Regions from separate parts of the Methylobacterium sp. Ger2507 genome, predicted to be linked through region 1. Evidence: predicted binding sites of a transcription regulator. Region 1 holds the regulator's gene; each other region holds the start of a gene.

Region 1 (7,664 bases):
GCGAATCCGGCGTGAACATCCCGGTGGAGATGGTCCATTACGGCATGACCAAGACGGCCCAGCTCGCCGTGGCGCGCGGCCTGGCCGAGACCGTGTCCGGCTCCGGCGTGACCGTGAACAGCGTGCTGCCGGGACCGACCCTGTCCGAGGGCGTCGCGGACTTCATGAAGAGCATGGCCAAGGACGATGGACGGGGCGGCGACGTCGACCTCGATGCCGCCGGCCGCGCCTTCGTGGCCGAGCACCGCCCGACCTCGCTGATCGGCCGCCTCGCCACCGTCGACGAAGTCGCCAGCATGGTGGCCTATATCTGCAGCCCGGCCGCCAGCGCCACCAGCGGGGCGGCCCTCCGGGTCGATGGCGGCGTGGTGCGCAGCATCGTGTGACGCCCAAGTCACACGGAGCCGAGCACTCGATTGAGAAGGGCCGGGATCGAAAAGGATTGAAAAAAGCGCGGTGTCATTAACGATTTGGTCATCCTTCCATTCGAGGTTCCCGGGCCGATGGGAGGATGCCGATGGGAGATTACGCGCTCGAGGGACCGCGCTGGGGCCGAGGTCCGGCGGGGACAGGCGGCGGCATGGTCACCTGGGCTCTCGACGCAACGATTCCCGCGAGCTTCGTCGGCGTCATCCAGGCCGCCTTCGCCGCCTGGTCGAGCTATGCCGACATCGCCTTCCAGCAGGTCGTGTCGATGGTCGAATCCGATATCGATTTCACCCTGAACAGCATCGACGGTCTCGGCAAGGTCGTCGGGAATGCGACCTATTCCTATAGCGGACAGCGCCTTCAATCCGTGACCGTCGCCTTCGACAGTGGAGAAGGATGGCACACGGCGAAGGGCCGCGTCGTCAGCAATCAGAACGTCGATCTTTCCGCCGTCGCCCTTCACGAGATCGGGCATGCGATCGGGCTCGACCACTACAATGCCAAGCCGGAGGTGATGAACGCCATCCTGGATCCCACCATCTCCAGCCTCGCGGCCGGCGACATCGCGGGCGTCCAGGCGCTGTACGGCGCTCGCAGCGCCCCGATTCAGGCAGCACCGCCCGCCCTGGTCGTGCAGGCCGAGGTCACGGCTGTGCACCGTTTCTACGACACTAAGACCGGGGACCATTTCTACACCACGAGCGGCGCCGAGAAGGCGCAGATCCTGCAGACCCTGCCGTGGTTCACCTACGAGGGAACCCCGTGGGCGACCCCGAGCCAGGGAGCCGACACCATCGACGTGTTCCGGTTCTTCGACACCGGCACGACCGCGCATTTCTTCACGACCAGCGTCGGCGAGCGCGACCAGATCATCAAGACCAACCCGTCCTACAAATACGAGGGCGTCGCGTTCGAGGCCTACGCGGATGCCAGCGCGCCCGGCACCGTGACGCTGGAGCGGTTCTTCAACACCAAGACCGGCCAGCATCACTTCGCCGGCAATGCCGAGGAGGCCGCCGGCATCAACCAGGGCGCTGCCGGTGCGGGCTGGATCGACGAGGGCAAGGGCTTCACCGTGCACGCGCCCAGCGACGGCATGCTGTTCGCCTGACTGCGTGGTAACGGCCGCCCTACTCGCCCTCTGCCTCGAACATCTCGTCGAAGGAATAGCCCGAGCCGCGCACGGTGCGGATCGGGTCGCTCTGGCGCGGACGGTTCAGGGCCTTGCGCAGGCGGCCGACATGGACGTCGACGGTGCGCTCGTCGATGTAGACGTCGTGGCCCCAGACCCCATCGAGGAGCTGCTCGCGGGAAAACACCCGGCCGGGGCTCTGCATCAGGAACTCGAGCAGCTTGAACTCGGTCGGCCCGAGATGGATCTCGCGGCCCTCGCGGCGAATGCGGTGGCTGACCCGGTCGAGCTCGATGTCGCCGGCCACCAGCAGGTTGGCCACGTGGGCGGGCTTGGCCCGACGCAGCAGCGCGCGCACCCGCGCCAGCAGTTCCGGCACCGAGAACGGCTTGACGATGTAGTCGTCGGCGCCCGTGCCGAGACCGCGGATGCGGTCGCCCTCCTCGCCGCGCGCCGTGAGCATGATCACCGGCAGGCGCTCGGTCTCGCGCCGGGCCCGGATGCGGCGGCACAGCTCGATGCCCGACAGGGCCGGCAGCATCCAGTCGAGCAGGACGAGGTCGGGGACCTGCTCCTGCAGGCGCAGGTCCGCCTCGTCGCCGCGCGCGGCGGAATCGACGATGAAGCCCTCGGCCTCGAGGTTGTAGCGGAGGAGGAGGGTCAGGGCCTCCTCGTCCTCGACGATCAGGATACGCGTACTCATCGTGCGCTTTCGATCAGGCGGAGTCAGGCCGCGCCGGGCATGTCCACCGTGGCGTAGTTGGACGCGTCGTTCTTGGGTCGCTCCCGCTCCGCCAGCAGGTTCTCGCCGGTGACCAGGTAGTGGATCGTCTCGGCGATGTTGGTGGTGTGATCGCCGATGCGCTCGATGTTCTTGGCCACGAACAGCAGGTGGGTACAGAACGAGATGTTGCGCGGGTCCTCCATCATGTAGGTCAGGAGTTCGCGGAACAGCGAGTTGTAGAGCGCGTCGATGGCGTCGTCGCGCTCCCACACGTCGAGCGCCGCCTTGATGTCGCGGCTGGCATAGGCGTCGAGCACGTCCTTGAGCTGCTCCTGCACGAGGTCGCTCATGTGCTGGACGCCGATGACGATCTTCTGCGGCTGGATCTGGTCGGCGATGGCCACGACGCGCTTGGCGACGTTCTTGGCGAGATCGCCGATGCGCTCGATATCGTTCGAGACGCGGATCGCCGTCACCGTCTCGCGCAGGTCGATGGCCAGCGGCTGGCGCCGGGCGATCAGCAGGATCGCCCGCTCCTCGATCTCGCGCTGAAGGGTGTCGAGGCGGGTATCGGCCGCGATGACGGCCTGAGCCAGGGGAGAGTCGCGGCGCACCAGGGCCTCGCCGGCCTCGGTCATCATCTTCTCGGCGATGCCGCCCATCTCGGAGATCGAGCGGCGCAGGTTCTCAAGATCCGTGTCGTAGGATTTGACGATGTGGTCGGGCATGGGTCGCACTCCTCGGTCGGGCCCGCCTGTCCGGTGCCCGCCACGGCATGGGATCTGGCATGGGTTCTGGCATGGGGTCTGGCGTGGACCGGATCAGCCGAAGCGGCCGGTGATGTAGTCCTGGGTCTGGCGCTTCTCCGGATTCATGAAGATGCGCGTGGTGGGTCCGAACTCCACCAGTTCGCCGAGATACATGAAGGCGGTGAACTGCGAGATGCGCGCCGCCTGCTGCATGTTGTGGGTCACGATGACAATGGTGAATTCCGAGCGCAGCTGCTCGATCAGCTCCTCGATGCGACCGGTCGAGATCGGGTCGAGGGCCGAGGTCGGCTCGTCGAACAGGATCACCTCCGGGCGCTGGGCCACGGTGCGGGCGATGCAGAGGCGCTGCTGCTGACCGCCGGACAGGCCCATGCCGGATTGCTTGAGCTTGTCCTTGACCTCGTCCCAGAGGGCGGCCTTGCGGAGCGATTCCTCGACGCGCACGTCGAGGTCGGCCTTGGGCAGCTTCTCGTAGAGGCGCAGGCCGAAGGCGACGTTGTCGTAGATCGACATCGGGAACGGCGTCGGCTTCTGGAACACCATGCCGATGCGCGAGCGCAGCTCGTTCAGGTCGACGTTGGAATCCAGCACGTTCTGGCCGTCGAGGAGGATTTCGCCCTCCGCCCGCTGGTCCGGATACAGGCTGTAGATGCGGTTGAAGGTGCGCAGCAGGGTCGACTTCCCGCAGCCGGACGGGCCGATCAGCGCCGTCACCTGGCGGTCGTGGAAGTTGAGGTTGACCGACTTCAGGCCGTGGAAGCTGCCGTAGTAGAAGTTCAGGTCCTTGACGGCGATGCGGATCGGCGAGGTCTCGTCGGCCTTGTGGCGTCCGGTGAGCTGCGCGGAGGTGATCCCGGGGGCGGCGTTCATCGGTTCAGCATCCTGTCGAGCGAAGGGGAGGAAGCGGGAGGCGGGGCGCTGGAGGTCAGCGCGACCGCTCGGTCTTGATGACGAACCGGGCCACGATCGACAGGGCGAGGATCGTGACCGTGATCAGGAGGGCGCCGGCCCAGGCGAGCTGCTGCCAGTTCTGGTAGGGCGAGAGCGCGAACTGGTAGATCATCACCGGCAGGTTCGGGACGCCGCCCATCAGGTTGGCGGAGAACCAGCTGTTGTTGTTGAGCGCCGTGAACAGGAGCGGCGCCGTCTCGCCGGCGATGCGGGCGAGCGCCAGGATGATGCCGGTGACGATGCCGGCGCTGGCCCCGCGCCAGGTGATGCTCTTGATCACGATGGAGGGCGGCGCGCCGAGCGCCGCGCCGGCTTCGCGCAGGGTCGAGGGCACGAGGCGCAGCATGTCCTCGGTGGTGCGCACGATGACCGGGGTGGCGATGATGGCGAGCGCCACGGCGCCGGCCCAGCCCGAATAGGAGCCCATCGGGCGCACCATCAGGGTGTAGACGAACAGGCCGATGAGGATCGAGGGCGCCGACAGAAGGATGTCGTTCAGGAAGCGGATGACATCGGCGAGCTTCGAGTTGCGGCCGTACTCGGCCAGGAAGGTGCCGGCCATCACGCCGACCGGGGTCGCCACCAGGATGGCCAGGACGGTCATCACGAGGCTGCCCAGGATGGCGTTGGCGATGCCGCCGCCCTCGGAGCCGGGTCCCGGCGTCGGCTCGGTGAAGAGCATCGGCGAGAAGCCCTTGATGCCCTCGACCACCAGCATGAACAGGATCGAGCCGAGCACGACGATGCCGACCAGCGTGGCGATCGTGCTGGCCAGGATCAGGGTCCGGTCGGCGATCCGGCGGCCCGAGCGGACCCGGCTGATCCGGGCCGGCGTGGCAGTGAGGGGGTTGGCGGTGAGGGGGTTGGCGGCGTCCATGATGGGGTTCCTGACGTCTCGAAGCGCGGGGTCGCGGGCCTTGGGGCGATCCGGCTTCAGGCGACCTTGGCGCGGCGGGTGAGGATGCGGGCGATGATCAGGACGAAGAAGGTGATCACGAAGAGGATGCAGCCCAGCGCCATCAGGGAGTTCAGCTGCAGGCCGTCGGCCTCGTTGAACTCGTTGGCGATGCGCGACGCGATGGTGGAGCCCGGATCGAAGACCGAACCCGAGAGCCGGTTGGCGTTGCCGATGACGAAGGTCACCGCCATGGTCTCGCCGAGCGCCCGGCCGAGGCCGAGCATGATCGCGCCGATGATCGAGACCGAGGCCTGCGGCACCAGCACGTGGCGCACCACCTCCCAGGTGGTGCAGCCGATGCCGTAGGCGCTCTCGCGCAGCACGGTCGGGATCTGGTCGAGCATGTCGCGGGTGATCGAGGCCACGAAGGGCACGATCATGATGGCGAGGATGATGCCGGCGGTGAGGATGCCGACGCCGGAGGGCACGCGGGCGTAGAACAGGGTGCCGACGATGGGCATCCCCTCGACCAGGTTCGAGACCGGCACCTGCACGAAGCGGGCGAACAGGGGGGCGAACACGAACAGGCCCCACATGCCGTAGATGATGCTCGGCACCGAGGCGAGAAGCTCGATGGTCATCGAGACCGGCTTGCGGGCCCAGCCGGGGCAAAGCTGGGTCAGGTAGACCGCGATGCCGAGCGACAGCGGCACGCCGATCAGCAGGGCGAGGACCGCCGAGGCCAGGGTGCCCACGATGGCCACCAGGGCGCCGTACTGCTCCTGCCCGATATTCCAGGTGCTGGAGGTGATGAAGCCGAAGCCGAACTCGTTGAAGGCCGGCCAGGCGCCGTAGGCGATGGAGCCCAGGATGCCGGCCAGGAAGAGGAGCACCAGGAGGGCCGAGCCGTAGGAGGCCGTGCGGAACAGGCTGTCGCCGAGGCCGCCGGGCTTCTTGCGGACCGAGGCGCGGTCCCGCGTCAGGGCGATCTGGTCAGTCAAGGCGGCCATCCGAGTGTCTTCTCTTCACCGGGCGGCGTCCTACCCTGCGCCGGGCGTCGGCGCGAGAGGGGATCACCGGATCGTTGCCAGGGGGGGTGCGCCGGCCGAACCCGGCGTCGTGACGCCGGGCCGGTCTGGCACGCTTGCGCGAGGTGGCTCGCCCCGCGGGGCTCGCTGGCCGCGCGGGGTGGCTCGCCCCCGCGGGGCTCGCGGGCCGGAGCCCGCGAGGGTTTCGGCTCACATGTTGAAGACGGGCTTGCCGTCCTTGCCCTTGATCTCCTTCCACGCGTCGTGGATCTGGCTCACGACGGCGTCGGGCAGCGGCACGTAGTCGAGGTCGACCGCGAGCTTGTCGCCATTCTTGTAGGCCCAGTCGAAGAACTTCAGGACTTCGGCCGTGCGGGCCGGGTCGGTCGGGTCCTTGTGGACGAGGATGAAGGTCGCGGCGGTGATCGGCCAGGCATCGTCGCCGGGCTCGTTGGTCAGCGAGATGCCGAAGCCGGGGGCGGCTTTCCAATCGGCGCTGGCGGCGGCGGCCTGGAAGGCCTTGTCGTCGGGCTGCGGGAACTTGCCGGCCTTGTTCTGGATCAGAGCGTAGCTGAGCTTGTTCTGCTTGGCGTAGGCCGACTCGACGTAGCCGATGGCGTTCGGGACCTGCTTGACGGTGGCGGTGACGCCCTCGTTGCCCTTGCCGCCCTGGCCCACGGGCCAGCTGATGGTGGTGGCCGAACCGTAATCCTTCTTCCAGGGCTCGGAGACCTGGGACAGGTAGGTGGTGAAGATGTTGGTCGTGCCGGAGGCATCCGAGCGGTAGACCGGGGTGATGTTGGAATCGGGCAGCTTCAGGCCCTCATTCAGCTTGGCGATGCGGGCATCCGACCACTTGGCGATCTTGCCGGCATAGATGTCGGCGATGACGTCGCCGGTGAGCTTGAGCTTGCCCGGCTCGACGCCCGGGATGTTCACCACGGTGACGACGCCGCCCATGACGGTCGGGAACTGGACGAGGCCGTCCTTCTCCAGGGCGGGGCCCTTCAGCGGCGCGTCGGAAGCGCCGAAATCGACGGTCTTGGCCTGGATCTGCTTGATGCCGCCGCCGGAGCCGATCGACTGGTAGTTGAGGCCGAGACCGCTCTCCTTGCGGTAGGCTTCGGCCCACTTCGAATAGATCGGGAACGGGAAGGTCGCGCCCGCTCCCGTGATCTCGGCGGCCTGGGCCGGTGCGAGGGAGGCAAGGCCAAGTCCCACGAGGGTGGCAAGGGTAGTGAACTTCATCGAAGGATCTCCTGGAGGAGTGCGCACCGGATCACATGCCGCAGCGCGTCGTCCGGTGTGCACCGCGCCATACGGTGCGTTGGGCCAAGGCGGTATGACGATTGCGCGACAGTCTCATGACACACGCCTCGGCGGTGGTGTGGCGCATTACAATCTGCGGGATTGACTGGTCGAGGCCGGCCCGGAGCGGTGCCGGGCCGCGCATGGGGTCGATGCCTTGAAACCCTGTCGCGGGACCGGTATCGCCGGCTCCCAGGGTGAGTCGGTGCCGAGGGGGCTTCGTGACAGGCCGGCATCGCCGCCGGGTCCGGTGACGTCGCGCCCGACCCCGCACCATCGTCGAAGGGATGCGCCATGACCGAGATCCGCCCTCGCCGCAGCGTCCTCGCGATGCCGGGCTCGAATCCCCGTCTGCTGGAGAAGGCCCGCACGCTCCCGACCGACGTGGTGATGATCGACCTGGAGGACGGGGTCGCGCCGGAGA
Region 2 (7,664 bases), 1.4 Mb from region 1:
GGGGCAAGGTGCTGGCCGACTCAGATGGGGCCGAGCCCGGCGTGATCCTGGCCGAGATCGACCTGTCCCGCGTCACCGACGCCCGTGCCCGCATTCCGGCACTCCAGCACGCCCGTCCCTTCACGGTCGAGCGGGTGGGGCTGTCCTCCTGACCGCGTCACGCGCCACTGGCCAAAAACCGTAAGCCCGATGATCCGCTACACGCTCGTCTGCGAGGCCGACCACAGCTTCGAGAGCTGGTTTCCGTCGAGCGATTCGTTCGACGCCCAGGTCGCGCGGGGCTTGGTGTCCTGTCCGGTCTGCGGATCGGCACGGGTCGGGAAGAGCATGATGGCCCCCTCCGTCGCCCGGACGGATCGCGGGGGACGGACCGTTCCGTCCTCCGCCGAGGTCGCGGTCGCGCCGGCCGAGACCTTGCCGTCCGTGGCGCCCCAGACAGCGCCCCAATTGGCGATGACCGAACCGGAGCAGCGCCTGCGCGCGATGATGCAAGCCCTACGCGAGCAGGCGACCCGAAACGCCGACGATGTTGGTCGTCGCTTCCCCGAGGAGGCCCGACGCCAACATTATGGTGAGGCGGAGACCCGTGCGATCTACGGCGAGGCCAGTCTGGACGAGGCCCGCTCCCTCCTCGACGAGGGCATCGCGGTCCTCCCGCTCCCGCCGGGATCCGACGACCGGCACTGAGGCCTCAGCGCATCAGCGCTTCAGCGCGGCCGTTCCGGACACCGAGGCGAGCGCGAAGGCGATCAGGGCATTCCAGCCTGCGAGCGAGATGCCGAACAGGCGCCAGGCCGCCGTCGAGCAATCGGCCACCCGCGTGATCTGCAGGGCATTGAGGAAATCACCGACTGCGGCCGGATTGGCGCCGGCACCACCCCCGCAATCGGTGGGGCCGGCCCACAGGTTCCACTCCGCGCCCGCATGGTACACGCTGAGGCCCGCCCCGTAGAGCAACCCGAGAGCTGCCAACCCGAGCACGAGGCGCGCTCCCCAGGCCGGCAGGAACAGTCCGAGAAGCGCGAGCGGGATGGCCGCGTAATAGGGAATCCGCTCCGTCAGGCACAGCTTGCACGGCACGTAGCCGAGCCACCACTGGAAGTACCAGGCGCCGGCCAGGGTCAGCACCGACCCGACGAGAACCAACAGGGCGGCGCGGCGCAAGCGCAGGAGCGAGGTGTCGTCCATGTCTACAGAAGCACCTTGAACATCACGAATCCGAGGATGATCACCGCGATCGCGATCGCCGCCACCACGTTGAGGTGCCGGTCGAGCACCCCCCGGATCTGAACGCCGTAGCGGCCCAGAAGTCCCGCCAGGATGAAGAATCGGGCGCCGCGCGTCAGGAGCGACAGGATCACGAACCAGAACAGATCGTAATGGGCGAAGCCTGACGTGATGGTCACGAGCTTGAACGGGATCGGCGTCAGGCCCTTCAGCAAGATCACCCAGTGCCCGTACTCGGCATAGGAGGCCTGGAAGGTCGCCGCCTTGTCGGCGAGGCCATAGACCCGGAACACCCATTGTCCGACCGAGTCGAACAGCAGGGCGCCGATGGCGTATCCGACGAGACCGCCGACCACGGAGGCGAAGGTGGTGATCAGGGCGTAGAACCAGACGCGGTCGGGTCGGCTAACCGCCATCGGCACCAGCATCACATCGGGCGGAACCGGAAAGAACGAGCTTTCGGCGAAGGCCACGGCTCCGAGGGCGTAGGGTGCCGAGGGCTTGCCCGCGAGCGCGAGGATCCACTCGTAGAGGCGACGGATCATGAGGGGTCCGGAAAGGCTGGAGGTGGCGGGCGGCGTCCTTTGATCACACGGCGCCGCCGCTGGCGAGCGCGCGCGCACCGCAACGCGGAGAAATTGGTTCACTGGGGAACCCGAGCCCGCCGAGGATCAGGCGGTCCGCCGCAGGGTGAGCGGCTTCAGAGAAACGCTTCGCAGGATATGCCTCGCAAGAAACGCTTCGCAGGAAACGCCTGGCAGGAAACGCCTGGCAGGAAACGCCTGGCAAGCAGCGGCCTGCGAGACAGGCTGACCGCATAGGGACACCGGTGTCATTCCGGGGCGCCGCAGGCGAACCCGAAATCCACAGCCGCCGACCTTGGAAGGCTCTGCACCACCTGTCTTTCTGGATCGTAGGTTTCGCTGCGCGGTTTCGGGATGATGCGATGCTGGGTGGAGGCGCCGGCGGCGTGAAACGTCATATGCGATCACCCTGCTGGCAAGAAATCGCCACTGGCCGAAACCAAGAAGGTGTGCCATGACGCGAGCGTTGCGGGCGTGGTGGAACTGGTAGACGCGCCGGACTCAAAATCCGGTTCCGCAAGGAGTGTCGGTTCGATTCCGACCGCCCGCACCACTCGTTCGATCCCACCGGTCGCCCAGTTCATGGCCCGCCGGTCTTGGACCCGCGGTAAGTCGGCGCGCTGCCCGTGCAGGATCGGAAGGCAGTCCTCCCCTCGGGTGAGGTGATCGGCGGCCGGGTGAGCATCCTCGATTCGCTCGAGTTGCCGTGTTCGTGCAGGGTCGTCCACTCTTCGTCCAGCGCGTGCTTAGAGGGCGAGAGGGAATCACCGGAATTCACCTGGTCCGCGCCGGTACGATCCGTGAGGAAACGCTGAATCCATTCTCCGATCCGCGCACCATCGCCGGGCGCGTCGAGGGAGGCGAGGGCCTGGGCCCGAAGGGTTTCGTCGAGGTCGTCCGGGCGATGGTCAGCAATGAGGGCGCGGGCATAGGCGACCGCGAACTCCGGGTGAAACTGGAAGGAAAGGGCGCGCCGGTCGGCATAGGCGATGATGCCGTGGGGCGTGAAGGCGTTGCCGGCCAATGTCCGGCTCGCTGGTGGCGCAGCGGCCACTTGGTCCTGATGAATGGCCGGCGCGGCGATGCGCCCCTCACCGTCCATCCAGGCCGCCGCGTGATAGATGTCGTAGGCGTGCAAGCCGAGGCCCCAACCCTTCGGCGACCTCTCGACACGCCCGCCGAAGGCCTCCGCCATGACCTGATGGCCGAAGCAGAGCCCGACCAGCGGTTTGTCCGGATCGAGGCGGCGCAGGTACGCAATGAGCGTCGCGATCCAGGGCAGGGAGTCGGAAACCCCCGCCGGTGAGCCGGTGACAAGGGTGGCATCGTAGGCGCCGGTATCGGCGGGCCAGACATCCTGGTTCACGCGGAAGACGGTGCAGTCATACGCCGGCCCGAGCAGATCGGCCGCCATCCGGCCGTAGCCCGGAAAGCGGTCGGACAGCCGCTCCGGCGGTGCGCCGGCTTCGAGGATCGCGATCTTCATGGCATGTTGTCCAGCGCATCGAACGTCGCGAGACGCCCTCACAACACCGGATCGTAAACCGGCCCACCCACCGTCGCGTCTGGGGTCGCCAGCCACTTCGAGGCGAGCACGGCCAGGACCATCACGCCGAGGAAGATCGCGAAGATCGCCGGATTGTAGATCACCAGGGCGACGAAGCAGACCGCCGCCATCGCCAGCGCGAAGGCGGGCGCGGCGGGATAGAGCGGGGCGCGGTAGGGGCGGGCGAGGTCCGGTTCGGCCCGGCGGAGGCGGAACAGGCTCGCCATGCTCATCCCGTACATCACCAGGGCGCCGAACACCGCCATGGTGACGATGCTGGCGGTGAGCGACTGGCCCGCGATGGTTACCAGGTTGTCGCTGTAGATGGCCGCAATGCCGACCACGCCCCCCGCGAGGGTGGCGATGTGGGGCGTGCGGAAGCGCGGGTGCACCCGGGCGAGGCCGCGGGGCAGGAAGCCCGCGCGGGCCAGGGCGAAGATCTGCCGCGAGTAGCCCATGATGATGCCGTGGAACGAGGCGACGAGGCCGAACAGGCCGAGCCAGACCAGCATGTGGAGCCAGCCGCTCGATTCGCCGACCACCGTCTTCATCGCTTGGGGCAGGGGGTCGTTGAGATTGCTCAAAGCCCGCCAGTCGCCCGAGCCGCCAGCGAAGATCATCACACCGAAGGCCAGGGCCGTCAGGGTCAGCACACCGGTGATGTAGGCGATCGGGATGGTCCGCTTCGGGTCCTTGGCCTCCTCGGCCGCCATCGCCACCCCCTCGATGGCGAGAAAGAACCAGATCGCGAACGGGATCGCGGCGAACAGGCCGCCGATCGCCGGCAGGCCGAAGGTGTCGGTGCCGGCCCAGCCGTGGGCGGCGAAGTTCGACCACGAGAAGGCCGGGGCGACGACGCCCATGAAGACCAGGAGTTCGGCCACCGCCAGGATCGTGACGAACAGCTCGAAGGTCGCGGCGATCTGCACGCCGACGATGTTGAGGGTCATGAAGATCAGGTAGGCGCCGAGCGCCGCGTGCTTGGGGTCGAGGCCGGGGAACTGCACGTTGAGATAGGCGCCGATGGCGAGCGCGATGGCGGGGGGCGCGAAGACGAACTCGATCAGCGTCGCGTAGCCGGCGATGCAGCCACCGACCGGGCCGAAGGCGCGCCGGCTGTAGGCGAAGGGGCCGCCGGCCTGCGGGATCGCGGTGGTGAGTTCGGTGAAGCTGAAGATGAAGGCGACGTACATCGCCGCAACCGCGATCGTGGTGATGAGGAAGCCGAGGGTTCCGGCGGAAGCCCAGCCGTAGCTCCAGCCGAAATACTCGCCCGAGATCACGAGTCCGACGGCGATGCCCCAGAGATGGAAGGCGTTGAGGCCCTTATGGAGCCCGCTGGTTTCGGTCTGCATCGCCCTGGCCCCTTTTGTCCGCCCGGTGCGGACCGCGGAGCCTAAGCAAGAGCGCTGCCGCCGTGCCGGCAGGGCGATGCAGCTGGAGCGGGCACCGTCAGGCTGCGCTGGCCCGGGGCCACAGGCGACGCCAGGGGCTGCGTGTCGCGGCACCGGTGTTCGGCGGTGCGATCTCCATGGTGGTCCGCGAGTCCCTCGTTGTTCGGAGGTCCCTCGTTGTTTGGAGGTCCATCGTCGTCCGGATGTTCATGGCATTGCCGCGCCAGAGAACCGCGCCGCGTAGCCAGGCGCTGGTCCACACGAACGGGATCAGGGCATCGCGGATGATGAAGCCCAGGAGGAGACCGGGGCCCCGGACCCACTTCGCCCGGGCGGCCAGCGCCATTTCGGCCGCATACCAGAGCCCGGTCAGCGCGAGCAGGCTTCCGGCGAGCGCCGGGGAGGGGGCGGCCGCGAGGGCGATGCCGAAGGGCAGGAGCGGGCCGCAGCCGATCTCGGGCGCGAAGAACAGCGGGAAGGTGACCCGGCGCAGGCGCGCCCATCGCAACTGCCGCGACCAGATCTCCGCCAGGGTGCGGCGCCCGAGGGGCTGGTCGAACGGAGCGGCCACGAGATGGACGCGCGCCCCGGCCGCGCGCACGAGCTTGGTCGCCGCCGCATCCTCGGCGATCTCGGCCGCCAGGGCGCGGATGCCGCCGCGTGCCTCCAGGAAGGGCTTGTGCCAAAGCATGCTCTTGCCCTGGGCGAAGCCGAGGCCGAGGGCCTCGCCGGTATATTGCCAGCGCGCCTGGAGGGTGTTCAGGAAGGCGCATTCCACCGTGGCGAACAGGCCCTCGGGCCGCGCTCCGATCGGCGTCGAGCAGACGAGGCCGGTGTTCGGACGCCAGGCCGCCTGCAATTGCTGCAGGTAGTCCGGCGGCATCGCCACGTTCGAATCGGCGAGCACGACCCAGTCGTGGCGGGCCGCCTCCCAGCCGCGCACGCAGTTGTTGAGCTTCGGATTGTCGCTGATGCGCTCGTCGCCGACGATCAGGCGGGACCGGACCTGCGGATGCGCCGCCATGAGCCGACGCACCAGCGGTACGATGGGATCGGCTTCATCGGCGACGCAGAAGATCAGCTCGTAGGACGGATGCACCAGCCGGAAGCCGCGCGTCAGCAATTCCTCGCTGAAGGTCTCCACGCCGCAGACCGGCCGGACCAGCGACACCGGCGCGCCCTGGGGGAACACCGATGCGCCGTTGCGCCGCCCGATTCGGACGGCCGCCACCGCGATCCCGACCAGGTTGATCAGCGTCAGGGCGGCGCAGAACCCCAGAGCGACCGCAGCGCTCGGCTCCGACAAGTCCCGCATCGCCTGATCCCACATCCGCGACATCTCCCGTTGGTCAGACCCGAAACGCGACCGATCGCGGGATGGACATCGCGCCGCGTCCCCGACCGTCCCAGCGCCCCTAACAGCCGCGATGCTTCAGTCGTATGACAACCCGGGGGAACGGAGGGGGCGGGCGTGGCGAGACCGGCGCATGTGGCGATCGTGGGAGCCGGGATGGCGGGGGCGAGCGCCGCGCGCCGCCTGATCGAGGCCGGCCTCGCCGTCACCCTGTTCGACAAGGGCCGTCAGGTCGGCGGCCGCATGGCGAACCGGCGCGATCGCGACACCGGGCTCCGCTTCGATCACGGCGCCCAGGTTCTGCGGGCACATGGCTCCGCCTTCGGGGCGCGGCTCGCCGCCTGGGCGGGGCGCGGCCTCGTGGCGCCCTGGGATGGTCCCGACCGTTTCACGGCCGTGCCCGACATGACCGCGCCGGTGCGCGATCTCCTCGGCGGTCTCGAGGTTCATGTCGGCCGCACCGTCACGGGCCTGTCCCGCGTGTCGAGCGGCTGGACCCTGGCTCTGGCCGAGGGTCTCGAACCGCGGGTGTTCGAGGCCGTCGTGCTCACGCTGCCAGGGCCTCAGGCGTCGCGCCTCCTCGCCGCGAGCGGATTCGTGCTGCCGACGATCGAGCGGGCGACCTACGCACCCTGCTGGTCGCTGATGCTGACCTGCGCGCAGGACCTTCCCTTCGCGGGCGACGTCCTGCGACCCGCGGGAGGACCGGTCGCGGCCATCTTTCGCGAGGGCACGAAGCCCGGCCGGCCGAGCGGGAAGCCCGCCTTCACCGTCCATGCCACGCCCGACTGGTCGAGGACCCACCTGGAGGACGCGCCCGAGGCGGCGGCGGCACGGCTGATCTCGGCCCTGTCCGTCCTCTTCGGAGTGCCGGTCGCTGGACAGGGGCGCGGCCATCGCTGGCGCTACGCCCTCGTCGAGGAAACCTGCGGCGAACCCTGCCTCTACGACCCGCGCGAGCGCCTGGGCTATGCCGGTGACGGCTGCCTCGGGCCGCGCGTCGAGGCCGCCTACGACAGCGGCTTGGCCCTGGCCGACCGCCTCGTCGCCGAACTGGCGTGAGGCGCGTGTCGTGAGGTCTGCCACATGACCCTGCCCATCGTCTTCCACCCGGCCTACGAGGCGACCCTGCCGGAGGGGCATCGCTTCCCGATGCGCAAATACGGGCGTCTGGCCGAACTGCTGGTGGAGCAGGGCCTTGCGCCGCATGGTTTCGTCCGGCCGGAGCCGGCCGGGGCCGCGCTTCTCGCCGCCGCTCACGATCGCGCCTACGTCGAGGCCGTGCTCGCCCTCGACGTGTCCCGCGAAATCGAGCGCAGCATCGGCCTTCTGGTCGGCGCCTCGGTGGTCGACCGCTCCTGCGCGTCCGTCGGCGGCACCCTCCTGGCCGCCCGCCTCGCCCTGGCGCACGGGATCGCCGGAAGCACGGCCGGCGGCAGTCATCATGCCCGACGCGAGACCGGGGCCGGTTTCTGCATCTTCAACGACGTGGCGGTCGCCGCCCGCACCCTGCATGCCGAGGGCACCATCGCTCGCGCCCTGGTGATCGATTGCGATGT
Region 3 (7,664 bases), 1.1 Mb from region 1:
GGAAGCCCGGCTCAAGCGCTATCCGCACTCGGCCCTGATCATCAGCCACGACCGCGAGCTGCTCAACAATTCGGTCGATGCGATCCTGCACGTGGCCGGAGGCAAGCTCGAACTCTACACCGGCGGCTACGACGATTTCGAGAAGCGCCGGGCCGAGAAGGCCCGTCTCCAGGCCTCGACCAAGCAGAAGCAGGAAGCCGAGCGCGCCCATCTGCAGAGCTTCATCGACCGCTTCAAGGCCAAGGCCTCGAAGGCCGCGCAGGCGCAGTCCCGCGTCAAGCGCCTCGCCAAGCTGGAGCCGATCGCCACCACCATCGAGGAGCACGTGGCGCCGTTCCACCTGCCTTCGCCGAAGCGCCCCCTGGCGCCGCCGCTGATGCACCTGACCGACGCCACCATCGGGTATGGCGACGATGCGCCGGTCCTGCGCGACCTCAACCTGACCCTCGACGTCGACGACCGCATCGGGCTGCTCGGGGTCAACGGCGCCGGCAAGTCGACCTTCGCCAAGATGGCGGCGGGCGCGCTCCAGGTGCGGGACGGGCGGATGGTGCGGGAAGGGCGGGTGCAGGTCGGCTGGTTCCACCAGCACCAGATCGAGGCCCTCGACCCGAAGGACACCCCGCTCGCCATCATCCGGCGCGAGCGTCCCGACGACAGCGAATCGGGGAGGCGCGCCAAGCTCGCGAGCTTCGGGCTCGGCTTCGACAAGCAGGAGACGACGGTGGACGCGCTCTCGGGAGGAGAACGGGCGCGCCTGCTCCTCAACCTCGTGGCCATGCAGGCGCCGCACCTGCTCATTCTGGACGAGCCGACCAACCACCTCGATATCGACAGCCGGAGGGCGCTCCTCGACGCGCTGAACGATTACGGCGGGGCGGTCATCCTCATCACCCACGATCGCTCGCTGATGGAGCTGGTGGCGGATCGCCTGTGGCTGGCGGCCGACAACACGGTCAAGCCGTTTGCCGGGGACATGGACGATTACGCGAAATTCGTGCTCGACCGGACCCGCGCCGGTCAGCGCGCGCCCGGGCAGGGCCGCGAAAAGCCGGGTCGCGACAAGAAGTCCAAGCGCCGGGCGGCCTGAGCCGCCCGGCTTGCCGGCTTCACTTCCGGAGGATCTTGGTCACGAGGCGGCCGAGGGGCGTGCCGGAATCGTAGTTGCGGTCGTCGCGGACCACGGGACGGTCCTCGTTGCCGAGGAGCTTGGTGACGATGCGTCCGATCAGGCTCATGGTGTGACCCTCTTGCGATGTGGGGCGCCGGGCAGGAACGGCGCAGCTTGACCATCAACACGCAGGGGCCGGCGGACGTTCCCTCCGGGTCGCCAGCCCGTATCCGGCCTGTCATACAACCGTGATCTAAGCCCCTCGGTTTCCACGGCAGGGTCTGGGGTCGGGCATGGACAGCGCGCAGCGGGCAGCGGAGGTCGAGGCGATCCGCCGCGAGGTGGCGGACGATTTCGACGAGGAACTCGAACTCGAGATGGAGGACGAGCGCCTGGAGCGACTGGCCGACGAACTCGGGCAGCCAGCCCGTCCGCCCGGCCTCGACCGCAAGGTCTACTTCCGCGAGCTGTTCCGGCTGCAGCACGAGCTGGTGCGGCTGCAGGACTGGGTCCAGGCCCACAAGCTGCGCGTCGTCGTGATCTTCGAGGGCCGCGATTCCGCCGGCAAGGGCGGCGTCATCAAGCGCATCACCCAGCGGTTGAACCCGCGCGTCTGCCGGGTCGCGGCGCTGCCCGCCCCGAGCGAGCGCGAGCGCACGCAATGGTACTTCCAGCGCTACGTCTCGCACCTGCCGGCCGCCGGCGAGATCGTGCTGTTCGACCGCTCCTGGTACAACCGCGCTGGCGTCGAGCGCGTGATGGGCTTCTGCTCCCCCGACGAGGTGGAGGAGTTCTTCCGCTCGGTGCCCGAATTCGAGCGCATGCTGACCCGCTCGGGGATCGTGGTGCTGAAATACTGGTTCTCGATCACCGACGAGGAGCAGGAATTCCGCTTCAACATGCGCATCCACGATCCGCTGAAGCAGTGGAAGCTGTCCCCGATGGACGTGCAGTCCCGCCGCCGGTGGGAGGATTACACCAAGGCCAAGGAGGACATGCTGGCCCGGACCCACATCCCGGAAGCGCCGTGGTGGGTGGTCGAGGCCGTCGACAAGAAGCGCGCCCGTCTCAACTGCATCAGCCACCTCCTGGCGCAGATTCCCTACGGCGACGTCGAGCATCCGCCCGTGCACCTGCCGGATCGCGAGCGCCGCGAGGACTACATCCGCCACCCGGTTCCGGCCGCGATGTTCGTGCCGCCCGTGTTCTGAGGACGCTGATTCGAAGCCGGCCGCTTGCCCGGACCGAGCGCTCCGGGCGAGAGGGTGTGGGACGCTTCCACGCCTCTCGCCCGCCAGTCCTCCGTCCAGCCCCCGTCCAGGTATCCGGCATGACCAGCACCGACGAACTCCTCTTCACGGCCGAGGGCGGCATCGCCCGCCTGACGCTGAACCGGCCGCAGGCGCGCAATGCCCTCACCTTCGGCATGTACCAGGGGCTGATCGATCACTGCGCCCGGATCGAGGCCGATACCGGCATCAAGGCGCTGATCATCACGGGCGCGGGGGCCAAGGCCTTCGCGGCGGGCACCGACATCGCCCAGTTCCGGAGCTTCGAGACCGCCCAGGACGCGATCGACTACGAGCGCTTCATGGACCGGGTGATGGGCGCGCTGGAGCGGCTGGCGGTGCCGACCATCGCGGCGATCGCCGGCGCCTGCACCGGCGGCGGCGCAGCCATCGCCGCCGCCTGCGACCTGCGCATCGCCACCCGCGACGCCAAGCTCGGCTTTCCCATCGCCCGCACCCTCGGCAATTGCCTCTCGCTCGGCAACCTGCGCCGGCTCTCGGCCCTGATCGGCCCGGCCCGGGTCAAGGACATGATCTTCACCGCCCGCCTCGTCGGCGCCGAGGAGGCGCTGGCCATCGGGCTCGTCGGTGAAGTGGTGGCCGATGCCGACGCGCTGGCGGCGCGGTCCACGGACCTCGCGACCCTGATGGCCGGCCACGCGCCGCTCACCCTGCGGGCGACCAAGGAGGGCCTGCGGCGCCTCCAGGGCGAGGATGCGACGGGGGCCGAGCGTCCCGGCGACGACCTCATCCGCCTCTGCTACACCAGCGCCGATTTTCGCGAGGGCATGGAGGCCTTCCTGGCCAAGCGGCCGCCGAACTGGACCGGCCGGTAGGAACGGCGATCGCAGCCGATCCGCGCCCGTGCCCAACGGACCGTTCAGATGTCTCGCCCCAGATCGACCCCGGGAGGATCGGAAGGCTTGCTTGGCTGCGGTCGACCAAATCGCGACAGGCGATCACGTCGCAACAGGCGACCATCGATGGCCGCAAGGCCGCAGCCGATGAGGGCCATGCCGAGGTAGTGCCGGAAATCCAGGCGCTCGCCCAGCACCAGGGTGCCGAGCAGGATGGCCGAGACCGGAATCAGGAACGTGACGAGCAGCAGGTTCGTCGCCCCCGCCGTCGCAAGGATGCGGAAATAGAGCACGTAGGCCAGGGCGGTGGACAGGGTGGCGATGCCCAGCACGGCGCCCCAGACCGGCAGACCCGGCATCGCCAGCGTCCACGGCCGATCCACCACGAGGGCGATGGGGAGCAGCAGGAGCGTCGATGCCGTGACCTGCCCCGCCGCCGTTGCGACCGGCGGGACGCCCATCCGCTTGAATCGGCGCCCGAAGACGCCCGCCACCGCGTAGGAGAGGGCTGCGGCCAGAACCGCGATCTGCGCCAGGACGTTCGTCCCGAGAGCGGTCAGCAGGGCAGGCCCAATCATGACCGCAACCCCGCCCAGGCCGACGAGAACGCCCGCGAGCCGATTGCCCGTCATCCGTTCGTCCGAGGTCGACAGGTGGGCCACCGCAACGGCGAAGAGCGGCGTCGTCGCATTCAGGATGGCGGCAAGCCCGGAGGCGATGTGTGTCTGTCCCCAGACGATCAGGCAGAACGGCAGGACGTTGTTCAAGAGCCCCATGCCGGCGAACGCTGTCCAGACCGCGCGCGTGCGGGGCAGGCGCGATCCCGTGAGCGGCAGGGCGAGGTTGAGGACGAGGGCCGCCACGCCGACCCGAAGGACGACGAGGGTGAAGGGCGGCAGCGCCTGGAGCGCGACACCGGTGAAGAAGAACGATCCACCCCAGAGCACCGACAGGGCGAGCAGCATCGCCCACTCGGGCGCGGACAGGGTGTGAGGGACGGAGCGGGGCACGGCGGAGGTCCTTCCGACTTGATCCTGCTCTCGCCTACGACGCGCCGCGCCGGCACGCTTCCCGTTCCTTGCTCCGCAATCCAGAAGAGGCGCGCGTGCGATCGCCGCCCGTTATCCGTGTGGAACAAGCCCGCACGGCCCGCCCCGCTGCGCCGCCTCGCCGCGGCTATTCCAGGCCCGCCACCTTGATCGCGTCGCCCTCGAGCCGGACCTGGGCCGGCAGGCCGCGCTGGACCGGGCCGAGATCATCGGCCGTGCGATACAAGCCGTCGATGGCGATGAGTTCCGGTTCGAACTTGCGGCAGGTGATGCGGGCGTCCGGGTTGCCCGCCGCCCCGGCGATCGCCCGACCGCGCAGGGCGCCGTAGACGTGGAGCGAGCCGCCGGCGATCACCTCGGCGCCCGAGGCCACCGAGCCCATCACGGTGATGTCGCCCTCCAGGTGCAGGATGGTCTGGCCGGAGCGCACCGGGGCATCGAGGATGAGCGAGCGGAACGGCGCCGGCGCCGACGGCATCACCGGCGCGTCCGCCTCGGCGTCCGGCGTCGCCTCCGGGGTGGGAACCGCGTCGACCGGACGCCCCCCGGCCGGGGGCGGCGGCAGGCCGGCGCCGAGCTGGCCCGGATCGGCTCCCTCGATGCCCATCACGGCGACGTCGCGGGCGGCGAGATCGGCCACCAGGGCGACGAGGGTTTCCCGTTCGAGCCCGAGTCCGGCCACGTCGAGGATGACCGGGCGCCCGACGAAGAAGGCGGGCGAGCGCCGGGCCAGCGCGTCGAGTTCGGCAAGCCACTCGGAGACGGGCAGCACCGGGGCGAGCACCAGGGCCATGAAGGAACGGCCGCGAAAGCGGATCGGGGGACGTGTTGAGCTTGCGGTCACGATCGGGTGTCTTGTTCTCGGGCGGTGTTCGCGGAAAGCGGGCGCTGATCGCCACCTTATCCTAACCCGCGTTCCGGGGGCACAGGGCGCGACCTGCGGTCCGTCAACACGATTTCCGACGCCGTTCCATCCCGGGCCTTTGAGGATGTCGCGCCTCTTGCAGCGTTTGAATGTCGAATTGGAATGATTCCATAACATAGCGTTTGCAGGCTCAAGACGAGGATCGCTATAGCGGAGCAAATCCTCGCGACATCCGGGGGTCGGCCGGCAGGTTTGGCACGGCCGGGACTGCCGCTCTTGCCTGATCTTGCGGGTGTGCCCCGCGCGCGTCTCGAAGGTGCTGCCCGTGGTTGATGGTTCCGCTTCCCTGGACAGGGTCCGCGCGCGACAAGGCTGGCGCTACCGCGCAGCCGTGGCCGGGCGCGTGGTGCTCGCAGCCTTCGGCGGCTACGCCCTGGCGGCGCTCGCCACCGCGTTCCTGTCGCTGACCCTGCCGATGGTGCGCTCGGAGGCGGTGGCCACCGCCACACTGCTCAGCTTCGCCATCCTGGCCGGTGCCGTCATCTGGGTCTTCGCCGCCCGCACCCTGCTGCGCGCCGCGATCGGACTCGGAATTCCCATGGCGCTCGTCGGCGTGGGCCTGTGGGTCGCCCTCGGTCTCGTCGCGGCGGGGCCGCCCGCATGAGGCCGGGGTTCCGCCAATCCATGGCCTGGCTCCACACCTGGGCCGGCCTCGTCACCGGATGGGTGATGTTCGCGGTCTTCGTGACCGGCACCGCCACCTATTACCGTGCCGACATCTCGCTGTGGATGCGGCCGGAACTGCGCGCCGGACCCTCCGACCCCATCCCCGCCGCCGAACGCGGGATCGCCTACCTGAAGACGCATGCCCCGAAGGCCATGGCTTGGTATGTCTCGGTGCCGCAGCCCGACCGTCCGGTGATCGGCGTCTACTGGATGGACAGCCTGGAGGCGCCCCTTGGCCAGGCCCTGCTCGATCGGGAGACGGGAACCCCCACCCGGGCGCGGGACACCCAGGGCGGCGACTTCTTCTACCGCTTCCACTACGAACTCCAGATGATGCCGACGCTCGGCCGCTGGATCGTCGGCGGGGCGGCCATGATCCTGCTCGTCGCGCTGATCTCCGGCATCGTCACGCATCGGCGCATTTTCGCCGACTTCTTCACCTTCCGACGGGACAAGTCGGCCCAGCGCGGCTGGCTCGACGCCCACAACGTCACCGGCGTGCTCGCCCTGCCGTTCCACCTGATGATCACCTATACGGGCATCGTCACGCTGGGCTTGATGTACATGCCCTGGGGGGTGACGGCCGCCTACAAGGGCGACGACCTGCGCTTCTTCGTGGAATCCGCCCAGAGCACGACCTGGCGCCCGGCCGCCGGCCGTCCGGCCGAGGCCCTGCCGTTGGCGCCGCTGCTGGCCCGCGCCCAGGGCGAGGTGTCCGAGCCCCTCGAGATGGTCATCGTCAACAACCCGGGCGACGCCGGCGCCACGGTGGTCGCGGTGTTCGAGGAGCCGCACGGGCTGGCCCACCAGCATCCGCAGATCGCCTTCGATGCCGTTTCCGGCGCCGTGGTCGAGCGGGTGGGCACGATGAAGCCGGCCGCGCATGTCTTCACCAGCTTCATGGGCCTGCACGAGGCGCATTTCGCCAGCCCCGTCCTGCGGGCGCTGTTCTTCCTCTGCGGCCTGATGGGCGCGGCCACCATCGCCACCGGTCTCGTCCTGTGGAGTGTCGCCCGCATGCCGAAGGCCGGCGAGGCGCCCCGGTTCGGCCTGCGCCTCGTGCGCGGCCTCAACATCGGCACGATCCTGGGCCTGCCCATCGGGATGGCGGCGTTCTTCCTCGCCAACCGGCTGCTGTCCGTCGACCTCGCCCACCGGGCGACCTGGGAGGGCGGCGTGTTCTTCGGCGCCTGGGCGCTCGCCGCCCTGGTGCCCCTGGCCCGGCCGCACCGACGGGCCTGGGTCGAGATGGGCCTGTCCGCCGGGCTCCTCTTCGGCGCCGTGCCCATCGTCGGTGCCCTGACCACGGATCGTGGCTTCGACTTCCTGGCCTTCGATGCCGCGATGCTGGGGCTCGGCCTCGTCCTGGCGCTCGGGGCCCGGGCGGTCTCCCTCTACGAAGGTCGTCGCGCGGCCGCCCGAGCGGCCCGCCCCGCCGGCGGTCTGGCGCCCAAAGGTCTCGTCAAAGCATGACTCCGCTCTCCATCGCCCTGAACCTCGCCCTGAGCTTCGCCGGCCTCGCTGCGCTGTGCCTGTCGATGGACCGGCACCATCGGGCCATTGCCGGTCGGGGCCAGAGCCGGACGCGCGCGCGGGGCCTGCGCCTCGCCGGATGGGCGGTGATCGCGGTGTCCTTCGCGGCCGCCATCCTGACCTCCGACTGGAATTTCGGACCCGTGCAGTGGATCGGCTCCCTCACCGGCGCGGCCCTTCTGGTGGTCGCGCTGGTGTCCTACCGGCCCGCCTGGATTCGCCCGGCCGCCCTGC
Region 4 (6,317 bases), 1.1 Mb from region 1:
GGGCTTATCGCCGGCGGGCGCTTCGGGCCGCCGGCGCTCGCCGCCGCCACCTTCGCCCGCGACGGTCACCAGCGCGTGGTCATCGAGGGCAGCGATCTCGGCCTCGTGATCGCGGACCGGGAGCGCGAATTCGGTAGCCGCACCGCGGACGAGCCGGCCGGGCGTCTGCATTGTGTGCTGGGCGAACGCCTGCTGGTCAGCGGGCGCCGGCATGCCACCGCCGCCGCCGAGGCCGCCCGCGATGCGGTGCTGGCCGGGCGCCGCGTTCCGGCTCCGGCGGGGCTGCTGGAGCTGTTCGTCACCAGCGTCGCCGCCGCCCTCGATGCCTGCGCCCGGCGCTTCTCCGACGACCTCGACGCCACCGAGGACCGGATGCTCGACGAGGACCAGCCCGACGACCCGAAACCGCTGGCGCCGATCCGCCGGCAGGCCGTGCGCCAGCATCGCCAGCTCGCGGGCCTCAGCGCGGTGTTCCACCGCCTCGAATCCGAGACCGAGGAGGCCGACGACGCCCTGCCGGTGGCGGTGGTGAGCATGGCCGCCCGCGTGGTCCAGCGGCTCGATTCGCTCCACCGCGACATGCTGGTCCTGTCCGAACGCAGCCGCCTGCTGCAGGACGAGATCGCCGGCCGCACGGCCGCCGAGACCAACCGCCAGCTCTTCACCCTGTCGATCCTCACCGCCTTGTTCCTGCCGCCGACCCTGGTGACGGGCGTGTTCGGCATGAACACCAAGGGGCTGTTCCTCGGCGATTTCGAGAACGGCTCGCTCGTCGCCCTGGTCCTCTGCGGCCTCGCGGCGCTGGCCGTCTACGGCATGATCCGCCGCCTCGGGCTCGTCAAACGGCGTGCCGGATCGTAAGCCGGCTTTCTGTCGCACGGCCCGGAGCCTGAAAACACCGCCGCCGCCGCAGGATCGTCATCGAAGCGTCACGTCCCGTCGCGAACGGTGCGCCAACAGCCTTCTGGAGCCTTTCCCCGCATGGACTTCTTTCGCCGCTTCACCGTCCTGATGTGCGCGCCGAACTTCGATCCGGACGACCTCGAGGGTGTGCGCGTCCAGCAGATCATCGGTTCGGTCGAAAAGCTCGGCTTCGAGGTGGTACGGGCGCGCCGCGTCGAGGACGCGGCCATCGCGGTCCAGACCGATTCGGCCATCGGCTGCATGGTGGTGGATTGGGGCAAGCGCGGCCTCGACGGCAAGGCGGCCGCCCTCATCAACCTCATGCGCAAGCGCGGGCTGGAAATGCCCATCGTGATCATGGTCCGCCGCAAGCGCCTGGAGGACATTCCGGTCGAGGTGCTGGACTTCATCGACGGCTACATCTTCCTCGCCGAGGAAACCCCGGACTACATCGCCCGCGGCCTGGTGAGCCGGGTCAAGCAATATGCCGAGACCCTGAAGACGCCGTTCTTCGGCGCGCTGGTCGACTACGCCGAGCAGGGCAACCAGCTCTGGACCTGCCCCGGCCACAACGGCGGCATCTTCTACAACCGCTCGCCGATCGGGCGCATCTTCGTCGAGCATCTCGGCGAGGCGGTGTTTCGCGACGACCTCGACAACTCGGTGCTCGATCTCGGCGACCTCCTCGTCCACGAGGGGCCGGCCCTGAAGGCGCAGAAGGAGGCGGCCGTCATCTTCGGGGCCGAGAAGACCTACTTCGTCCTCAACGGCACCTCGGCCTCCAACAAGATCGTGCTCTCGGCCCTGGTGGCGGAGGGCGACCTCGTGCTGTTCGACCGCAACAACCACAAGGCCGCGCATCACGGCGCCCTGTTCCTCGGCGGCGCGATCCCGGTCTTCCTGGAGACCGACCGCAACGCCTACGGGCTGATCGGCCCGATGTACCACGAAGCCCTGGACGAGACGCGCATCCGCGAAAAGATCCGCGACAACCCGCTGATCACCGACCCGGAGGCCTGGCGACGCGAGCGGCCGTTCCGCGTGGCCGTGGTCGAGCAATGCACCTACGACGGCACGATCTACAACGCGCAGATGATCCTCGATAAGATCGGGCATCTCTGCGACTACATCCTCTTCGACGAGGCCTGGGCGGGCTTCATGAAGTTCCACCCGCTCTTCGCCGGACGCTTCGCCATGGGCCTGAAGGGCCTCGACGAGACCTCGCCCGGCATCATCGCCACCCAGTCGACCCACAAGCAGCTGGCGAGCTTCTCCCAGGCCTCGCAGATCCACACCAAGGACAGCCACATCCGCGGCCAGACCCGGCGGATCGAACACCGGCGCTTCAACGAGACCTTCCTGGTCCACGCCTCGACCTCGCCGTTCTATCCCCTGTTCGCCTCCCTCGATGTCGGCGCGCAGATGATGAAGGGCCGCTCCGGCGTCGTCCTGTGGGACGATACCATCCGGCTCGGCATCGAGTGGCGCAAGAAGGTGCGCGCCATCCGCCGCGAGTTCGAGGAGAAGGAGGGCGATCCGCTCAAGCGCTGGTTCTTCGACCCCTTCGTGCCGGACACGGTCAAGGGACCGGACGGCCGGGTGCCTTGGGAAAGTCTCTCGACGGACGAGCTCGCCAGCAACGTGAAATATTGGGAGCTGACGCCGGGCGCCGACTGGCACGGCTTCACCCACGTGGCGCCCGACTACGCGATGACCGACCCCAACAAGCTCACCGTGCTGACGCCGGGCTTCAACCGGCACACCGGGGAATATGCCGAGCATGGGGTGCCGGCGCCGATCGTTGCCCAGTACCTGCGGGAAAACCGCATCGTGCCGGAGAAGAACGACCTCAACTCGCTGCTCTTCCTGCTGACGCCGGGTGTCGAATCCTCCAAGGCCGGCACGCTGATCTCGGGGCTGGTCGCCTTCAAGCGCCTGCACGACGACAACGTGCCCCTCGAGGAGGCGATGCCCGAGTTCGTGCGGCGGCGGCCCAACCGCTACAAGGGCGTGCGCCTGCGCGACCTCTGCGCCGACTTCCACGCCTTCCACCGCGAGCACGGCACCAGCACGCTTCAGCGCAAGCAGTTCGAGCCGGGCCACCTGCCCGAGATGGTGATGACGCCGAAGGAGGCGGTCCAGCAGCTCACCCGCAACAACGTCGATTACGTTCCGATCGCGGAGGCGGAGGGTCGTGTGGCGACGACCTTGCTTCTGGTCTACCCGCCGGGCATCGGCACGGTGCTGCCGGGCGAGCGATTGGACGAGCGGGCCAAACCCATGCTGGACTACTTCAAGATGTTCGAGCGCTCCGCGAACCTGTTCCCGGGCTTCGAGGCCGAGATCCAGGGCGTGTTCCGCGACGTCGATCCGGATGGGACGATCCGGTTCCACACCTACGTCATGCGAGAGCCCCGCGTCATGCGCGAGAGCCGCTGATGGCGGGCGCGGCCGAGAGCGATCCCGACCTCGTCATCCGGCCCTCGTCGGATGCCGACGTGCCCGACATGGTGGACATCTACGCCCATCACATCCGGCGCGGCGTCGGCGATGTCGGGGATTTCGAGGCGGACCCGCTCCACCCGGACGACCTGAAGAAGCGCCGGAAGGCCATGCGCAAGAAGCGCCTGCCGCACCTCGTGGCCGACCGCGACGGGATCGTGGCCGGCTACGCCTACGCGGTTCCGTTCCGCAAGCGCCCGGCCTACCGCTACACCCTGAAGCACTCGATCTATGTCCACCACGAGCACTTGAACGCCGGGATCGGCCGGCGCCTGCTGCCGGCGCTGATCGAGGCCTGCGCGGCGGGCGGATACCGCCAGATGATCGGCTACATCGACGCGCAGAACGAGGCGTCCCTGCGCCTCCACGAGGCCTGCGGCTTCGTCCGCGTCGGGCTGCTGCCGGCGGTGGGCTACAAGTACGGGCGCTGGAGCGACAGCGTCATGGTCCAGTGCGCGCTCGGCACGGGGTCTTCCGACCAGCCCGGCACCTGGACGCGCCCGGTGGAAGCCGTCGTCGCCGAGCACGACTGGATCGGCAAGTAGGGGGGCGGATGCGGACGCACCGAGGCGCGTCGCAGGTTCGCCGCCCGGCCTATTGCTGCGTCCGGTTGATCAGCGCCTGAAGCGCCCGGGCGACCGCCTCGCTGACGTTCTTGCGGTACTTGCGGTGGACGAGCTGACCGTTGTGATAGATGTCGTGCTCGACATAGAGCTTTTCGCCGTCCCAGCGGACGATGTTGTCGGTCTCGGTGGTCTCCTCGACGCCGAGATCCTCGCGAAAGGTAACGCCCCCGGCTTGCGCAAACATGGCTCGTCCCTGGTGATCGAAGCGGCTTTCCGGCTTCCTGGGCTGGCATTGTAGGCAGGCGCCGCGCGGTGCGCTACCCGAAACGGGTTTCAGCGCACCGTGACCTGATCCTTGATCCGCTCGTACACCGCGCGGCTGAGGACGCGCTTCGACAGCAGCTCGCCAACGGAGGCATAGGGGCGCTTCTGCGCGATCGCGCGTCCGATCATGCCACCGCCCCTGAGGGCGTTCAGCTCCGAGACGCTGCCCGTATTGAGGTCGATCACCGCCACACCGCGCGGTCCCGCCGTTTCGGCGGCGTTGTCGATGGCCTGCTCGCCGGTGATCGGCGACGCCGGGCGGGCAGGGTCCCCGTTGCTGCGGCCGGGCGCGGGTGAGGCGGGCGGCGAGGAAGGTGGAAAGGCAGGCGGCGAGGCAGGCATCCGCGCGTCGGCGGTTGGAGTGGGAGCCGGGGCGGCCATCGGCGCCGTGGTCGGGGCTGGTGGTAATGGCGCGGCGGGCAAGGGCGATGCCTGCGGCGCGGGTGCCGGCACGACAGGGCTTACCGGCCGCGTCACCGCCGGCGGGACCACCGCCTGGGTTCCGGCCTTCCCGACGGAGGGCGGAGGAGTCACGGTCCGCGTCTCGGCCGAAGGCTCGGTCGCCGTTTCGGTCGCGCCGTCCCCATGCGGCCGGAGAAACTGGATGATCCCGGCAAGGACAGCCGCCACCACGATCAGGATGCCGACCCGCAGGATCGCTGAACCGCTGAGCATCGTGGGCGGCCTCGCCTTGGTGAACATTCGGTGACGACTACCATAGGGCGCAAAGCCACGTCTCGCCGTCGAACCCTCTGTCCTCAAGAGCTTAGGGCCTCCGGCTGCGACACGGACGCGGCCTGGACGCGACGCGAACGGGATCGACGGGGGCACCGGTCCCGGTCATGGTCCCGCTCGATGCTCGAACGTCTTGCTCTTCCCTCCGCGTGGACCGCGCGCCTCGGCGCCCTGCGCCACGTGCCAGCCCTGTTCCGCCTGGTCTACGCCGCCAGTCCCCGCCTGCTCATGGCGAGCCTCGGCCTTCGCCTCGCGCGGGCGAGCCTGCCCGTCGCCATGCTCTACCTTGCCAAGCTCATCCTCGACGCGATCGTGGCCGAGCATGCCCGGCCCCACCCGGGCGGCCTCGGCCCGGAAGCCTGGCTGGCCGATCCGGCCCTCCGGCACCTCGCCCTTCTGGTAGCGGCGGAGTTCGGGCTCGCCATCCTGGCCGACCTCCTGGGGCGGGCCAGCACCCTCGTCGACGGGCTGGTGGCCGACCTCTACGGCAATGCCGCGACCCTGAAGCTGATGCGCCACGCCGCCGATCTCGACCTCGAGCAGTTCGAGGACAGCACGCAGCAGGACCAGCTGGAGCGGGCGCGCCGTCAGGTCACGAGCCGCTCGAACCTTCTGTTCCAGCTCTTCGGCCAGGGCCAGGATCTCATCACCCTGGTGGCCTTCGCCCTCGGCCTCGTGGCCTTCGCGCCCTGGCTGATCCTGCTGCTCGTGGTTGCCCTGGTGCCGGCCTTCCTCAACGAGACCTACTTCAACCGCGAGGGCTACCGCCTGGCCTGGACGCGCACGCCGGAGCGGCGCGAGATCGACTACCTGCGCTTCCTCGGGGCCAGCGTCGAATCCGCCAAGGAGGTGAAGCTGTTCGGCCTGAACGGCTACATCGCCGAGCGCTACCGGGGACTCGCCACCAAGCTCGTGGCCGACAACCGCGCCCTGGCCCTGCGCCGGGCCGGCTGGGGCGGGGCCTTCGCCGCCCTGGGGACGCTGGCCTACTATCTCGCCTACGCCACCATCGTGTGGCGCACGGCCGCGGGACAGTTCTCGATCGGCGATCTCGCCTTCCTGGCCGGCTCGTTTCAGCGCCTGCGCAGCCTGATCGAGGGCCTGCTGCTGGGCTTCTCGCAGATCGCCGCGCAGGCGCAGTACCTCGACGACCTCTTCTCGTTCTTCGGGGTGGTGCCGGCGATCCGCTCGCCCGCGATCCCCGCGCCCCTGCCGCGCCCGATCCGGAGCGGAATCGTCTTCGAGGCGGTCGGCTTCCGCTATCCCGGCACCGAAACCTGGGCGGTG

The links. Region 1 encodes PhoB, which activates phosphate uptake and scavenging genes when phosphate is short. Its sites were predicted from a motif close to TGTCATNNANCTGTCAT; they were not measured.
Region 2: the regulator PhoB is predicted to act here: its motif matches at 6,181-6,197, upstream of ACV7NL_RS08475 (ceramide glucosyltransferase).
Region 3: the regulator PhoB is predicted to act here: its motif matches at 1,348-1,364, upstream of ppk2 (polyphosphate kinase 2).
Region 4: the regulator PhoB is predicted to act here: its motif matches at 917-933, upstream of ACV7NL_RS06720 (Orn/Lys/Arg family decarboxylase).

Annotation. Positions count from the first base shown of each region.
Region 1 is NZ_JBUYVC010000001.1:376,492-384,155, forward strand. It holds gene ACV7NL_RS01750 (SDR family NAD(P)-dependent oxidoreductase) at 1-386, shown strand, start outside; gene ACV7NL_RS01755 (matrixin family metalloprotease) at 581-1,540, shown strand; gene phoB (phosphate regulon transcriptional regulator PhoB) at 1,560-2,264, opposite strand; gene phoU (phosphate signaling complex protein PhoU) at 2,288-3,013, opposite strand; gene pstB (phosphate ABC transporter ATP-binding protein PstB) at 3,107-3,925, opposite strand; gene pstA (phosphate ABC transporter permease PstA) at 3,981-4,883, opposite strand; gene pstC (phosphate ABC transporter permease subunit PstC) at 4,940-5,914, opposite strand; gene pstS (phosphate ABC transporter substrate-binding protein PstS) at 6,143-7,180, opposite strand; gene ACV7NL_RS01790 (HpcH/HpaI aldolase/citrate lyase family protein) at 7,535-7,664, shown strand, end outside.
Region 2 is NZ_JBUYVC010000001.1:1,806,778-1,814,441, forward strand. It holds gene ACV7NL_RS08440 (carbon-nitrogen hydrolase family protein) at 1-152, shown strand, start outside; gene ACV7NL_RS08445 (DUF1178 family protein) at 190-687, shown strand; gene ACV7NL_RS08450 (disulfide bond formation protein B) at 700-1,188, opposite strand; gene ACV7NL_RS08455 (YqaA family protein) at 1,191-1,772, opposite strand; tRNA gene ACV7NL_RS08460 (tRNA-Leu) at 2,280-2,364, shown strand; gene ACV7NL_RS08465 (glutamine amidotransferase-related protein) at 2,392-3,297, opposite strand; gene eat (ethanolamine permease) at 3,336-4,712, opposite strand; gene ACV7NL_RS08475 (ceramide glucosyltransferase) at 4,810-6,066, opposite strand; gene ACV7NL_RS08480 (NAD(P)/FAD-dependent oxidoreductase) at 6,223-7,167, shown strand; gene ACV7NL_RS08485 (histone deacetylase family protein) at 7,192-7,664, shown strand, end outside.
Region 3 is NZ_JBUYVC010000001.1:1,463,954-1,471,617, forward strand. It holds gene ACV7NL_RS06760 (ABC-F family ATP-binding cassette domain-containing protein) at 1-1,090, shown strand, start outside; gene ACV7NL_RS06765 (hypothetical protein) at 1,110-1,238, opposite strand; gene ppk2 (polyphosphate kinase 2) at 1,405-2,322, shown strand; gene ACV7NL_RS06775 (enoyl-CoA hydratase) at 2,442-3,236, shown strand; gene ACV7NL_RS06780 (DMT family transporter) at 3,281-4,222, opposite strand; gene minC (septum site-determining protein MinC) at 4,434-5,099, opposite strand; gene ACV7NL_RS06790 (iron transporter) at 5,497-5,835, shown strand; gene ACV7NL_RS06795 (PepSY-associated TM helix domain-containing protein) at 5,832-7,370, shown strand; gene ACV7NL_RS06800 (DUF3325 domain-containing protein) at 7,367-7,664, shown strand, end outside.
Region 4 is NZ_JBUYVC010000001.1:1,452,826-1,459,142, forward strand. It holds gene ACV7NL_RS06715 (CorA family divalent cation transporter) at 1-861, shown strand, start outside; gene ACV7NL_RS06720 (Orn/Lys/Arg family decarboxylase) at 982-3,342, shown strand; gene ACV7NL_RS06725 (GNAT family N-acetyltransferase) at 3,342-3,950, shown strand; gene ACV7NL_RS06730 (hypothetical protein) at 4,000-4,215, opposite strand; gene ACV7NL_RS06735 (helix-hairpin-helix domain-containing protein) at 4,305-4,970, opposite strand; gene ACV7NL_RS06740 (ABC transporter ATP-binding protein) at 5,151-6,317, shown strand, end outside.